3 regions of the Rahnella sp. R3(2024) genome follow, and region 2 is predicted to be linked to each of the others. Evidence: predicted binding sites of a transcription regulator. Region 2 holds the regulator's gene; each other region holds the start of a gene.
The links. Region 2 encodes PhoB, which activates phosphate uptake and scavenging genes when phosphate is short. Its sites were predicted from a motif close to CTGTCATAAAACTGNCNNAT; they were not measured.

Region 1 (4,324 bases), 1.0 Mb from region 2:
AGAACGGCAGGGCGCTCAACGCGGGTACCGAGAATGTCTGACTGGAATTGCATCAGGAAGTTGTTCGCTACCGCACCGCCATCCACGCGCAGAGACTGCAGGCGGGTACCGGAATCAGCCTGCATGGCATCGAGCACGTCACGCGTCTGATAGGCGATAGACTCCAGCGTTGCACGGATGATGTGGTTGCTGTTTGCACCACGGCTCAGACCGAAGATCGCGCCACGGGCATACGGGTCCCAGTAAGGGGCGCCAAGGCCGGTGAAGGCAGGCACCACATACACGCCGTTGGTGTCTTTCACTTTGCTGGCGAAATATTCGGAGTCTGTGGCATCGCTGATCAATTTCAGTTCGTCGCGCAGCCACTGAATGGAGGCACCCCCGACGAATACCGCACCTTCCAGCGCATAATTCACTTCGCCTCGCGGACCACAGGCAATCGTCGTCAGCAGGCCATTTTTGGAGGTTACTGCTTCTGTGCCGGTGTTCATCAGCAGGAAGCAGCCAGTACCATAGGTATTTTTCGCCATACCCGGTTGTACGCACAGCTGACCATACAGCGCGGCCTGCTGGTCACCGGCGATACCGGCGATAGGAATACGCGTACCGCCTTTACCCCCGATGTTGGTCTGACCGTAAATTTCAGAAGAAGGGCGAACTTCCGGCAGCATGGCGCGCGGAATATCCAGCACTTCCAGCATACGTTCATCCCATTCCAGATTATGAATGTTGAACATCATGGTACGCGAGGCGTTAGTGTAATCAGTAACGTGAACACGTCCCTGAGTCATTTTCCACACCAGCCAGGTATCCACGGTGCCGAACAACAGTTCGCCGCGTGCAGCGCGTTCACGGGAACCTTCAACGTGGTCGAGGATCCATTTCAGTTTGGTACCAGAGAAGTACGGGTCAACCACCAGACCGGTGTTATGACGGATGTACTCTTCCATCCCGTCTTTCTTCAGCTTTTCACAGATGTCAGCAGTACGACGGCATTGCCACACAATCGCGTTATAAATCGGCTTGCCGGTTTCTTTTTCCCACACGATGGTGGTTTCACGCTGGTTGGTGATACCGATACCGGCGATCTGATCGGAGTTGATGTCGGCTTTCGCCAGCACTTCTACCAGTACCGAGCTCTGGGAAGACCAGATTTCCATCGGGTCATGTTCCACCCAGCCGGATTTCGGGTAGATCTGGGTGAATTCGCGCTGTGAAACGCTGACGATGTTGGCATCGTGATCCAGAACTACGGCGCGTGAGCTGGTTGTACCCTGATCAAGTGCGACGATGTATTTTTTTTCGTGAGTCGTATCTGCTGACATAATTTTCATCCTGCGAATAAGTTAGCTTTGGAACAGTTTAGCCGATCAGGCTTTACGCTGTTTGGAAGGCTGAGGCGCTTTTTCATCTGCAATATCATTGATCTGATGTGGCAGATGACGACCAATCAACGCTTTGTACGCGATGGCACCGAGTGAAGCGCCGAGCAGCGGGCCAAAAATCGGAACCAGGAAGTAAGGAATATCACGTGCACCGGTGAAGGCGACTTTGCCCCAGCCAGCGAAGTAAGCGAACACTTTCGGACCGAAATCACGCGCCGGGTTCAGTGCGAAGCCGGTTAACGGACCCATTGACGCACCGATAACCGCGATCAGAATACCGATCAGCAGCGGAGCCAGCGGGCCGCGTGGAATGCCGTTGCCGTCATCCGTCAGGCCGAGGATCAGCGCCATCAGAATGGCAGTGATCACCGTTTCAACCAGGAAGGCCTGCAGTACGCTGATGTGCGGGTTTGGATAGGTGGAGAAGATACCGGCCAGATCCAGACTTTCGACACTGCCGCGCACCATATTATGGCTTTGCTCGAAATCGAAGAACAGGTTGTAGTAAAGACCGTAGACCAGCGCTGCGGCACAGAAGGCACCGGCGACCTGCGCCACGATGTAAGGCAGAACTTTGCGTCCTTCAAAGTTTGCAAACAAACATAACGCGACGGTCACCGCCGGGTTCAGGTGTGCGCCTGAAATCGCTGCGGTCAGGTAGATGGCCATTGCCACACCCAGACCCCAGATAATGCTAATTTCCCACTGGCCAAAGGTAGCACCGGCCAGTTTCATTGCTGCGACACAACCCGCACCAAAGAAAATGATAAGCCCGGTACCCAGAAACTCAGCGATGCACTGACCTTTTAATGTGGAACTCATGGTTTGGCTCATAGTTGGATCCTGCTAAGGATGATGTTAATGGTTAGTTATAGTTTTTCTGTTATGCGTACGTGAACGTAATCGGATTTTGCCGTTCATCATTAAATGAGAACGTAATGTGAATTTATCGTTAACGAGCATAAACGAGAAATAGCGAAATCGATTTTTGTGTGTTGTGTCATAAAAATGAGCGATTTCGCGTGTTGAAAGGTCCTGCCGACCGGTAAAAAGCCCACACCGTGACATTCCCGTGAAGGCTGTGAAGCTAAACGCGCATGTCGGATGGCGCTCAGGGTATTCGGTATTCGCTGACATTTCTGGAGGGTGACTCTGCTTTTTAAGCATTTCCTGATACTCAGCCCGTCAAAATTGCAACAGACTGCGTGCAGAGAGGGGTTCTTGGTAGACAGGGCAAGGCTGGCTACATACAATCACTCGTTAAGACACCCGCCGTTTTTTTGAAATCCCGGTGAAGTTCAAACGTTATTGCGATTTGAATTTATTATAGAAATCGGCGAAGTGCAGGAATTTTTGAGCCGTGTCCGGACGATGCGGCAGAACATAAGATGTGCGCCTTGCGAACATAAGGGGACCGAAAAATGTCATTTGAAGTATTTGAGAAACTAGAAGCTAAAGTTCAGCAAGCGATCGATACCATTACTCTGTTGCAGATGGAAATCGAAGAACTGAAAGAGCAAAACAACACCTTGTCTCATGAAGTTCAGCAGGCGAGTGGTAATCACGAGTCGCTGGTGCGCGAAAACGCACAGCTGAAAGAAGAGCAACATGTCTGGCAGGATCGTCTGCGTGCACTGTTGGGAAAAATGGAAGAAGTCTAACGGCTTCATTTTCCAAATAAAAAAGGACGCCCAGGCGTCCTTTTTTGTTGCTGTAAGCGAAGGTTATTCGATATCGAGCGGGTCTTCTGACAGGATGATACCGGTGTTATCAGCATACAAGTGGTCGCCGGAGAAGAAGGTCACGCCGCCGAAATTAACACGAATGTCGCTTTCGCCGATCCCCTCACTGCCTGCGCCAGCCGGAATGGCCGCCATAGCCTGAATGCCAAGGTCGAGCTCTTCCAGGTCATCCACCTGACGAACCGCACCGTAAATCAAAATGCCTTCCCATTCGTTTTGCAATGCCTGACGTGCCAGACCGGCATCAAGTAATGCACGACGAACAGAACCGCCGCCATCGACCACCAACACGCGGCCACGACCATTCTCTTCCAGCAAGTCATAAAGCAAGCCATTGTCTTCGAAACACTTCACTGTCGTGATTTGCCCGCCAAATGAAGTACGGCCACCAAAGTTGGAGAACAGGGGTTCGACAACATTCACTTCTTCATGGTAGATATCGCAAAGTTCGGAAGTATCGTATTTCATAGGATTTCATCTGGTTGCTGCATGAACGTTCAGTATATCCCTTATCGGCGGATGTTGGCAAAATCATCAATTGTTAAATGTGAAAAGTGACCCGATTAGCGCACGCCAGGCCACTTTTCTTCAATTCAGTAACAGACCCACTGCAAACAATACGTTAGTCAGTAACGCAGCTTTTACCATGTGCTCCAGCAGAGGGCGTACTTCCATTGAGGTTTTTGCGCGATTCACCCGGCGGATATGGATTGCCAGCACAGGTACGGCCAGAAGAAACAGCCAGCCGGTCCAGTGATGCAGATATACGGCAGAGAATACCGCCAGACAAATTGCGGCGGCCGTCAGAATCACCGTGTGATAACGACGCGCATTGACCGGCCCCAGACGGACGGCCAGCGTGTTCTTGCCATTGGCGCTGTCGGTGTCGATATCACGCAGGTTGTTAATGTTGAGCACCGCAGTGGAGAGCAGGCCGGTCGCCGTCGCTGGCAGCATCACAATCCAGTCGAAGTATCCCGCCTGCAAATAGAACGTACCGGCAACGCTTATCCAGCCAAAGAAAATCAGCACCGAAATATCACCGAGGCCCATATAACCGTAAGGGCGCGTCCCCACGGTATAGGTGATTGCCGCGCCAATCGACAGCAGCCCGAGGATCAGAAAACCGACTACGTCGCTGGGTTTATGACAGGCCACGGCGATCAGCGCGACGCCACAAATAATGGTCAGCGCGAT
Region 2 (4,324 bases):
GGTGACGCGTGCCTCTTTATGCTGTTCAAATACGCGTTCTGACAGCAGACCGTAGATTTCGGTGCCGGTGAGTTCTTCCAGCAGCTCGGCGCGGTCGTTGGCGTCGGCATTCAGAAACGCCGCGAACTGGCCCTGCGACAACATCATCGATTTGGTGAAACGGCCAAAATCCAGTCCGGTCAGTTCGGCGATGGCATCGAGTTTATCGCGCACTTTATCTGCCAGAATTTTGCCGTCGGCCAGCAAGGCCAGCTCGACTTTTGGCGCCTGTAAATTGCCGTCCGGTGAGTTTTTCGCGCGGCGCTGGCTCCAGAATGCGCGATAGCCGATGCCTTTCACTTCAAACTCCACTTCGGCCAGTGACTCGGCGGTATGGCGGGTCATCAGTTCATTCTGACTTGGCGTGACGTTCAGGCGTGGCGTCTGATGATATAGCGCCAGACAAATGGCATCGAGCAGGGTGGTTTTCCCCGCGCCGGTCGGGCCGGTGATGGCGAATAAACCGTTGCTGGCGAACGGCTCGGCGGTGAAATCAATTTTCCATTCGCCTGCCAGCGAGTTCAGGTTTTTTAAACGCAGGCTGAGAATTTTCATTGTGCGCTGCCCTCCGTGCTCTGACCGCTGGTGACCTGTTCGACAACCTGGGCGAACAGCGTGCGCATCCGCGTCTGGCGCGGTTCATCCGTATCCGCTTCCAGCGACAATCTGCGTTCAAAAACGTCGCTGACGCTCAGCTCGCTGAGGGTTTCTTTTTCCTGCTGTTCGATGCTGTGAATCCGTTGTTCTTTACTGCGGCGCAGTAACACGACCTCCACCGGCAGTTCGGCGGTCAGCGCCTGAATGCGGCGCTGAATATCGCTGAGATAATCCTGCGTCGCCACTTCAATATCCAGCCAGACCGGTTTTGTAGCATCGCCTCCGGTGAAGTGCGCCAGCTGCTGTTCAATCTCCGCCAGCGAGCCTTTGATGATTTGCATCGGCTGGAAAACGGGGATCTCCAGCGTGTCGATGGCGTTGAGCGTGGCACCGTCGAAATCCAGCAGATAGACGCTTTTGACTTTGCTCAGCTCATCAAAACTGAGCGGAATAGGGGAACCGCTGTAACGGATATGTTCCGTTTTCGCCACGCACTGCGCGCGGTGGATATGGCCGAGCGCCACGTAGTCCACCGGCGGGAACGCCTGCGCCGGAAAGGCGTCAAGAGTCCCTATATAGATGTCGCGCACGGAATCAGAGGTGCTGACGCCAACGGTGGTCAGATGGCCGGTGGCGATGATCGGCAGCGGCAGACCCAGTTGGTCGCGTTTGGCCTGCGCAGCGTGCCACAGCGCATCATAATGCGCGGCAATGGCTTCCTGTAAGGCCAGCTGTTTGTCGCTGCCGGATTGCCCTGCCTGACTGGCGATTAAATCGCGCGGGCGTAAAAAGGGGATCGCGCAGAGTACGGCTCCCGGCGTACCATTGCGCTGATTTAACACCAGCACTTGCTCAGACAGATCTTCGCCGACGGTGGCGATCACCCGGGTATTGAGACAGGAAAGCAGCTCGCGGGACTCATTTAACGTGGCGACGGAATCATGATTACCGGCCAGCACAATCAGCTGACAGCCGGTGCGTTGTAATTCCACCACGAAGCGGTTATACAGTTCGCGGGCATAGCTCGGCGGTGAGCCGGTATCGAAAATGTCACCGGCCACGATCACGGCATCAACCTGATGATTTTCCACCTGTTCCGTCAGCCAGCGCAGAAAGGCCTGGTGCTCGGCGGCGCGGCTTTTGGTAAAGAAATACTGGCCAAGATGCCAGTCTGAGGTGTGGATCAGGCGCATGAAACTCCCTGTGGTTCGCGGTGCGGTAACAATGGCGCAAAGTATAAACGCCGACGGGGGACGATGTCCTGAGAAAATCGGACGTATTTCAGCAAGATGGCTGTTAAATTGCCGGGTAATGAACCATCCTTTCTATTCATAAATCTGTCACAAAACTGACGCATAATGGCGCCCGCAATCAAATAAAAGATCGCTAACCTATTGGCAGGACCTACGATGGCTAGACGTATATTAGTGGTTGAAGACGAAGCTCCTATTCGTGAAATGGTGTGTTTTGTACTGGAACAAAATGGCTATCAGGCTGTTGAAGCTGAAGATTTTGATTCCGCAGTGGCCCAGCTGGTCGAGCCTTATCCTGAGCTTATCCTGCTCGACTGGATGTTACCGGGCGGTTCCGGTATTCAGTTTATTAAGCACCTTAAACGTGAAGCCCTGACCCGCGAAATCCCGGTGATGATGCTGACCGCACGCGGTGAAGAAGAAGATCGGGTGCGCGGCCTCGAAGTGGGTGCCGATGATTACATCACCAAACCGTTTTCTCCGAAAGAACTGGTTGCCCGCATCAAAGCGGTAATGCGCCGCATTTCTCCGATGGCGGTGGAAGAGGTGATCGACATGCAGGGGCTGAGCCTGGATCCTTCCTCTCACCGGGTGATGGCCAACGAGCAGGCGCTCGACATGGGGCCGACCGAATTCAAATTATTACACTTCTTTATGACCCACTCAGAACGTGTTTACAGCCGCGAACAGTTGCTGAATAACGTCTGGGGCACTAACGTTTATGTGGAAGATCGCACCGTGGACGTGCATATTCGTCGTTTACGTAAAGCGCTGGAAACCAGTGGACATGACAGAATGATTCAGACTGTCCGTGGCACGGGATACCGTTTCTCAACGCGTTATTAATCCCCACAGCGGAGAATCTGTGTGTTAGAACGTTTGTCATGGAAACGGCTGGCCGGCGAATTTTTCCTCTTTTGCCTGCCAGCGATCATTCTCGGCATTTTTGTCGGCCATTTTGGCTGGCTTCTCTTTGCGTCGCTGCTGGCGGCGCTGGGCTGGAACTATTACAACCAGCTTAAACTCTCACATTGGCTGTGGCTTGACCGCAGCATCACCCCGCCAAACGGGCGCTGGAGCTGGGAGCCGCTGTTCTACGGGCTGAACCAGATGCAGATGCGTAACCGTCGTCGTCGTCGCGAATTAGGGCAATTGATTAAACGTTTTCGCAGCGGTGCAGAATCGTTACCTGATGCGGTGGTGCTGACCACCGAAGAGGGCAATATTTTCTGGTGTAACGGTCTGGCGCAGGAACTGCTGGGCTTTCGCTGGCCGGAAGACAACGGGCAGCACATCTTTAACCTTTTGCGCTATCCGGAGTTTCGCGCCTGGATCCAGGCCCGGGATTTCAGCCGTGCACTGAATCTTCAGCTGAATAATGAGCATTACGTGGAGTTTCGCGTGATGCCTTATTCTGAAGGGCAATTACTGATGGTGGCGCGGGATGTCACGCAAATGCGTCAGCTCGAAGGCGCGCGACGCAACTTCTTCGCTAACGTCAGCCATGAGCTGCGTACGCCGCTGACCGTTTTGCAGGGCTATCTGGAAATGATGGAAGACGCCAAGCTGGAAGAGCCGTTTCGTTCCAAAGCGCTGGATACCATGCAGGAGCAGACGCGACGCATGGACGGGCTGGTAAAACAGTTGCTGACGCTGTCGAAAATAGAAGCCTCTGCCAATATGGATTTGCACGAGAAAGTCGATATTCCGGTGATGCTCGGCATGCTGGAGCGTGAAGTGCAAACGCTGAGCGGCGGCCAGCATGAGGTTGTATTCCGTATAAACGACAAGCTGAAGGTCTTTGGCAACGAAGATCAACTGCGCAGCGCGGTTTCCAATCTGGTGTACAACGCGGTGAATCACACCCCGGCGGGCACCCGCATTGAAGTCAGCTGGCAGCAAACGCCGCACGGCGCGCAGTTCCAGATAAGCGACAACGGGCCGGGTATTGCGCCTCAGCACCTTCCGCGCCTGACCGAACGTTTCTATCGCGTAGACAAAGCGCGCTCCCGCCAGACCGGTGGCAGCGGGCTGGGCCTGGCGATCGTCAAACATGCCCTGAGCCATCACAACGCCAGGCTGGAAGTCATGAGCGAAGTGGGTGTCGGCACCCGCTTTATGTTTACGCTGGCGCCGCGGTTGATTGTTCCGCAAGACGCCGGTGCGCAAGCTTCCATTAAGCCTTAACCCTCTCAAGCCTGTTATCTGTGGATTTCAGGCTTTCTTACTCTCTTCCAAATGAACATTTCCTCTAAATGAACATTCTTCCCGCTAACGTGAATTTTATTCATGTCTCATGAAGATTCCTCTGTTGCTGATAAGCGTGCTGCATGACACTATCCAATCAAAGACGTTTAGACATCCAGATGTCTATATATAACGCAACGCAATTATTTACTTTGTAAATCATTGGTATTCCGCCATACGCCGCGGGG
Region 3 (4,324 bases), 340 kb from region 2:
GGAACCACGCAGCTTGGCTGGAATTTCGGTGACGGGCAGAAACTGCTGGTTTCCATGTTCACCGCGTCCTACATCGCCGTTATTTTTTATGTTCTGATGCTCGGTGCTGTCGCCCTGATGGGGCGAATTATCTACTGGATGGCGCGTCGCTATGACAGTCGTCCGACACTCAACAACTGCATCGTGTTTGCCGGTTACGTCGCCACACCGATGTTCCTCAGCGGGATCGTCGCGTTATATCCGATGGTCTGGCTGTGCCTGTTCGTCGGTATTATTGGTTTGTGCTACAGCGGATATCTGCTGTATCTCGGTATTCCGAATTTCCTGAATATCGACCGCCGTGAAGGCTTCCTGTTCTCCAGTTCAACTCTGGCAATGGGTGTTCTGGTTCTTGAGCTGCTGCTCGCGCTGACGGTGATCATGTGGGGTTACGGAACTCAGCTATTTTGATCTGCACTGCTCCCTCCACTGCGAAGGGGAGGGAGCAACAAACTAACCCCGCATAATCCTGGTACCCGGATTTGTTATTCCTGCCAGTTTTTCAACTTACTGGTTTTTCCTATTCCCGGATTGAAGCTGTTGGTGGGATCGGCCTGCTGGTAGAAGGCTTTCAGGTGCGGTTTCGCCATATACAGATGCCCGACGTTATGCTCGGCCGGGTACTCCGCGCCTTTGGCGTCGAGAAGCTCAAGCATCCTGTGTTTCAGCGCCTTGCTGTTCGCGCCTTTTTTGACGATGTAATCCTGATGGAAAACGTGGCACATGAAATGGCCGTAATACAGTTTTGCCACCAGCTGGTTATCGATATCCTCCGGCAGGGTTTCAAACCATTCGCGGTCATTGCGTCGCAGCGCGATGTCCAGTGCCAGAATGTCCTCCACCTCTTTTTCATGCACTGCGTGATAACGCACCGCGGCACCCGCTGCGGCGAAGCGATGCAGGAAAGCTTTTTTACCTTCATCGGCAGAACAAATAAAGAAATCGCCCTGACCGTCACTGAAGAATCGGGTGAGGAAGTTTCTGGCCTCATCAATGCCCTGACCTGACATTTTCAGCAGCAGATGATGTTCAAAACGATCGCGGTATTGTTTCATCCGTGGAGGCAGATGATTGGGCAGGGCTTTGCTCAGGCATTGCATGACGCGGTCGCTGAAGTTTTTCGGCAGAAAAGGCACTTTGCTGGCGTGGGCATCGAATTTACCTTTGGCGGTAAACATATCCGGCATTTTATCGGTGCCAAGTTTGTCGATCATCATGAAGGTGTCTTTGCCATAGACTTCGGTGATATCGAAAATGTCACGATGCATGTATTCGCCCGCAACAGGCAGATGAGTGAAGTCTCGCAGGATTTGACGGCGCAGTTCAGTGAGGACGGCGGTGTCATTGGTGCCGATGTAAAACACCTGCTGCTGGGTTTCTGCCGGGAAAGTGTCGAGGCGTACCGCAAATACCGCCAGCTTTCCGGCGCAACCTGAGGCCTCAAACAACCGGCGCTGGTCGGCGTTAAAGCGTGACGGCGTATCAGCATCCACTTCACGAACGCGTGAGGCGTATTCGTTATCGGACGCCAGCCGCTTATCGTGCAGGATATCGGTTTCAAGATATTCCGCTTTTTCCAGACGCGTCAGGATCTCCTCGGGTGTATCACCGAGGTTGATGCCCAGATGATTAATCAGCTTCAGCTCTCCCTGCTCATCTATCTGTGCGTAGAGTGCCATTTCGGTATAGGCCGGGCCGCGTTTGACCAGCGAGCCGCCGGAGTTATTGCAGATCCCGCCGACAACGGAGGCACCGATGCAGGATGATCCAATCACCGAGTGAGGTTCCCGGTTGTACGGCTTGAGCATTTTCTCCAGCTTATAGAGTGTGCTGCCGGGAAAGCCGATCACCTGATGGCCGCCGTCGAGCAACTGGATCTTATCCAGCTTCAGCGTACTGAAAATCACTATGTCGCGGTCGTAATCATCACCGCTGGGGGTTGAGCCTTCGGTCAGGCCGGTATTGGCAGCCTGCATGATGACGATTTTATCGGCCTCGATGCACACTTTCAGCAGTTGCCACTGTTGCAGCAATGTCTGTGGGAATACGACCGCCAGCGCTTTGCCTCCGCCGGAGCGAAACCCTTTACGGTAGCGCTCGGTGTTGCTGTCACCGGTCAGAACATGGCGGATGCCGGCAATCTCTTTCAATGCGGCGATGAGTGTCTGATTATCCATTTCATCTTCCTTTTTTGACGTGATGCGCATTTGGCACCTCTACAATCATAGACTTATTCCCGCGCCTTTTTGTCATGCGCTGTCCATTAAATCGTCATTGATGTGTCATAAAACTCGCGCTTAATGAACGCCAGATAATGAAAGCAACCGAGAGACAGCATCATGGCGCAAGCACAACTTAAGCTGGCACAGGCTGAATATCCTCAGGCCGGGACACAGCATCTGAACAAAGTACTCGACGTCAAAGGCCTGGTGAAATCCTATAAATCCGGCCAGCGGGTTCTTGATGACATTAATTTTGATCTGCACGCCGGTGAGTTTGTCGCGGTGATTGGCCGCTCCGGTGCAGGAAAATCTACGCTGCTGCACGTTCTCAATGGCACCATTCCGTTAACCGACGGCAGCGTGGTGTGTCATTACGAAAATGGTGAACAGCAGGAGCTTGCCGGGCTGACCGGCAAAGCGTTGCGCCGCTGGCGTTCCGGTTGTGGCATGATTTTTCAGGATTTTTGCCTGGTCCCGCGTCTGGATGTACTGACTAACGTGTTGCTCGGGCGTCTGAGCCATACCTCAACGTTCAAATCATTCTTTAACCAGTTTAACGACGAAGACCGCGCCCGGGCGATTTCCCTGCTGGAATGGCTGCACATGTTGCCGCATGCGTTACAACGCGCCGAAAATCTTTCCGGCGGGCAGATGCAGCGGGTGGCGATATGTCGTGCACTGATGCAAAACCCCAAAATTTTGCTGGCCGATGAACCCGTTGCTTCTCTCGATCCAAAAAATACCCTGCGCATCATGAATGCACTGAAAAAAGTCAGCGAAGAAAATATCGCGGTGATGGTGAATTTGCATTCGGTCGAACTGGTGAAAGATTATTGCACCCGTGTTATTGGCATTGCGAAAGGGCAAATTATATTTGATGGTCATCCTGATCAGTTAACTGACGGGATCCTGCATCAGTTATACGGTGAGGAACATGAAGCCGTAGCGGTTTAATTATAAGACTCAATTTTGGCACGCTTTATTTCTACTTTCTCTCAATCTACACAAGGTTACCATTACATGAAGAAGTTATTACGTCTGGCAGTCTTTGTTGCAGGTTCCTTTACCGCAATGCACAGCATGGCAGAAGATGCGCCTAAAGAACTGAACTTAGGTATTTTGGGCGGGCAGAATGCGACTCAGCAAATCGGGGATAATCAGTGCGTCAAAGATTTCTTCGATAAAGAATTAAATGTGGATACTAAACTGCGTAATTCCTCCGATTACTCAGGTGTTATTCAGGGTTTATTAGGCAAGAAAGTCGACATGGTATTAAGTATGTCTCCGTCGTCTTTCGCGTCGGTTTATATTAATAACCCGAAAGCAGTGGATCTGGTGGGTATTGTGATCGACGATACTGACAAATCCCGCGGTTACCACTCGGTTGTCGTGGTCAAAGCCGACAGCCCGTACCAGAAAATTTCTGATCTGAAAGGTAAATCCTTTGGCTTTGCTGATCCGGATTCCACCTCCGGTTACCTGATCCCGAATCAGGCGTTCAAGAAAGAGTTTGGCGGCACAACGGATAATAAATACAACAACTTCTTCTCCAGCGTTACCTTCTCCGGCGGCCATGAGCAGGACATTCTTGGCGTGCTGAACGGCCAGTTCGAAGGCGCGGTGACCTGGGCTTCAATGATTGGTGACCGTGAAACCGGTTATACCTCAGGGGCATTCAACCGAATGATCCGTATGGACCATCCGGATCTGATGAAGAAAATCCGTATCATCTGGGAATCTCCGCTGATCCCTAACGGCCCGATTTTAGTGCGCAGCGATTTGCCACCGGCATTTAAAGCCAAACTGGTTTCTGCCATCAAGAAACTGGATAAAGAAGACCACGCCTGCTTCGTGAAAGCCGTCGGCGGTAAACAACACATCGGTGAAACGTCGCTGGCGGAATATCAGCAGATTATCGATATGAAGCGTGAGCTGACTAAAGGCGGTCGTTAATCCGTAGTTTCCTCCTCCTTTTCAGGGGGAGGAATTATTATTATCTGTAAACCGGAAATATTATTTTGAATAAAGATTTCAATCGTTATTATCAGCAGGTGCGCGGGAAA

Region 1: a site for PhoB is predicted at 2,383-2,402, ahead of ABSH60_RS10140 (MIP/aquaporin family protein). Genes of this name have one in related genera too.
Region 3: a site for PhoB is predicted at 2,319-2,338, ahead of phnC (phosphonate ABC transporter ATP-binding protein). Genes of this name have one in related genera too.

What each region holds. Positions count from the first base shown of each region.
Region 1 is NZ_JBHGBU010000001.1:2,229,056-2,233,379, forward strand. Features, by position in the region: gene glpK (glycerol kinase GlpK) at 1-1,325, opposite strand, end outside; gene ABSH60_RS10140 (MIP/aquaporin family protein) at 1,371-2,219, opposite strand; gene zapB (cell division protein ZapB) at 2,807-3,046, shown strand; gene rraA (ribonuclease E activity regulator RraA) at 3,110-3,595, opposite strand; gene ABSH60_RS10155 (1,4-dihydroxy-2-naphthoate polyprenyltransferase) at 3,716-4,324, opposite strand, start outside.
Region 2 is NZ_JBHGBU010000001.1:3,227,214-3,231,537, forward strand. Features, by position in the region: gene sbcC (exonuclease subunit SbcC) at 1-594, opposite strand, end outside; gene sbcD (exonuclease subunit SbcD) at 591-1,829, opposite strand; gene phoB (phosphate response regulator transcription factor PhoB) at 2,046-2,735, shown strand; gene phoR (phosphate regulon sensor histidine kinase PhoR) at 2,757-4,076, shown strand.
Region 3 is NZ_JBHGBU010000001.1:3,569,454-3,573,777, forward strand. Features, by position in the region: gene ABSH60_RS16120 (Yip1 family protein) at 1-450, shown strand, start outside; gene dld (D-lactate dehydrogenase) at 525-2,216, opposite strand; gene phnC (phosphonate ABC transporter ATP-binding protein) at 2,379-3,215, shown strand; gene phnD (phosphonate ABC transporter substrate-binding protein) at 3,282-4,214, shown strand; gene phnE (phosphonate ABC transporter, permease protein PhnE) at 4,280-4,324, shown strand, end outside.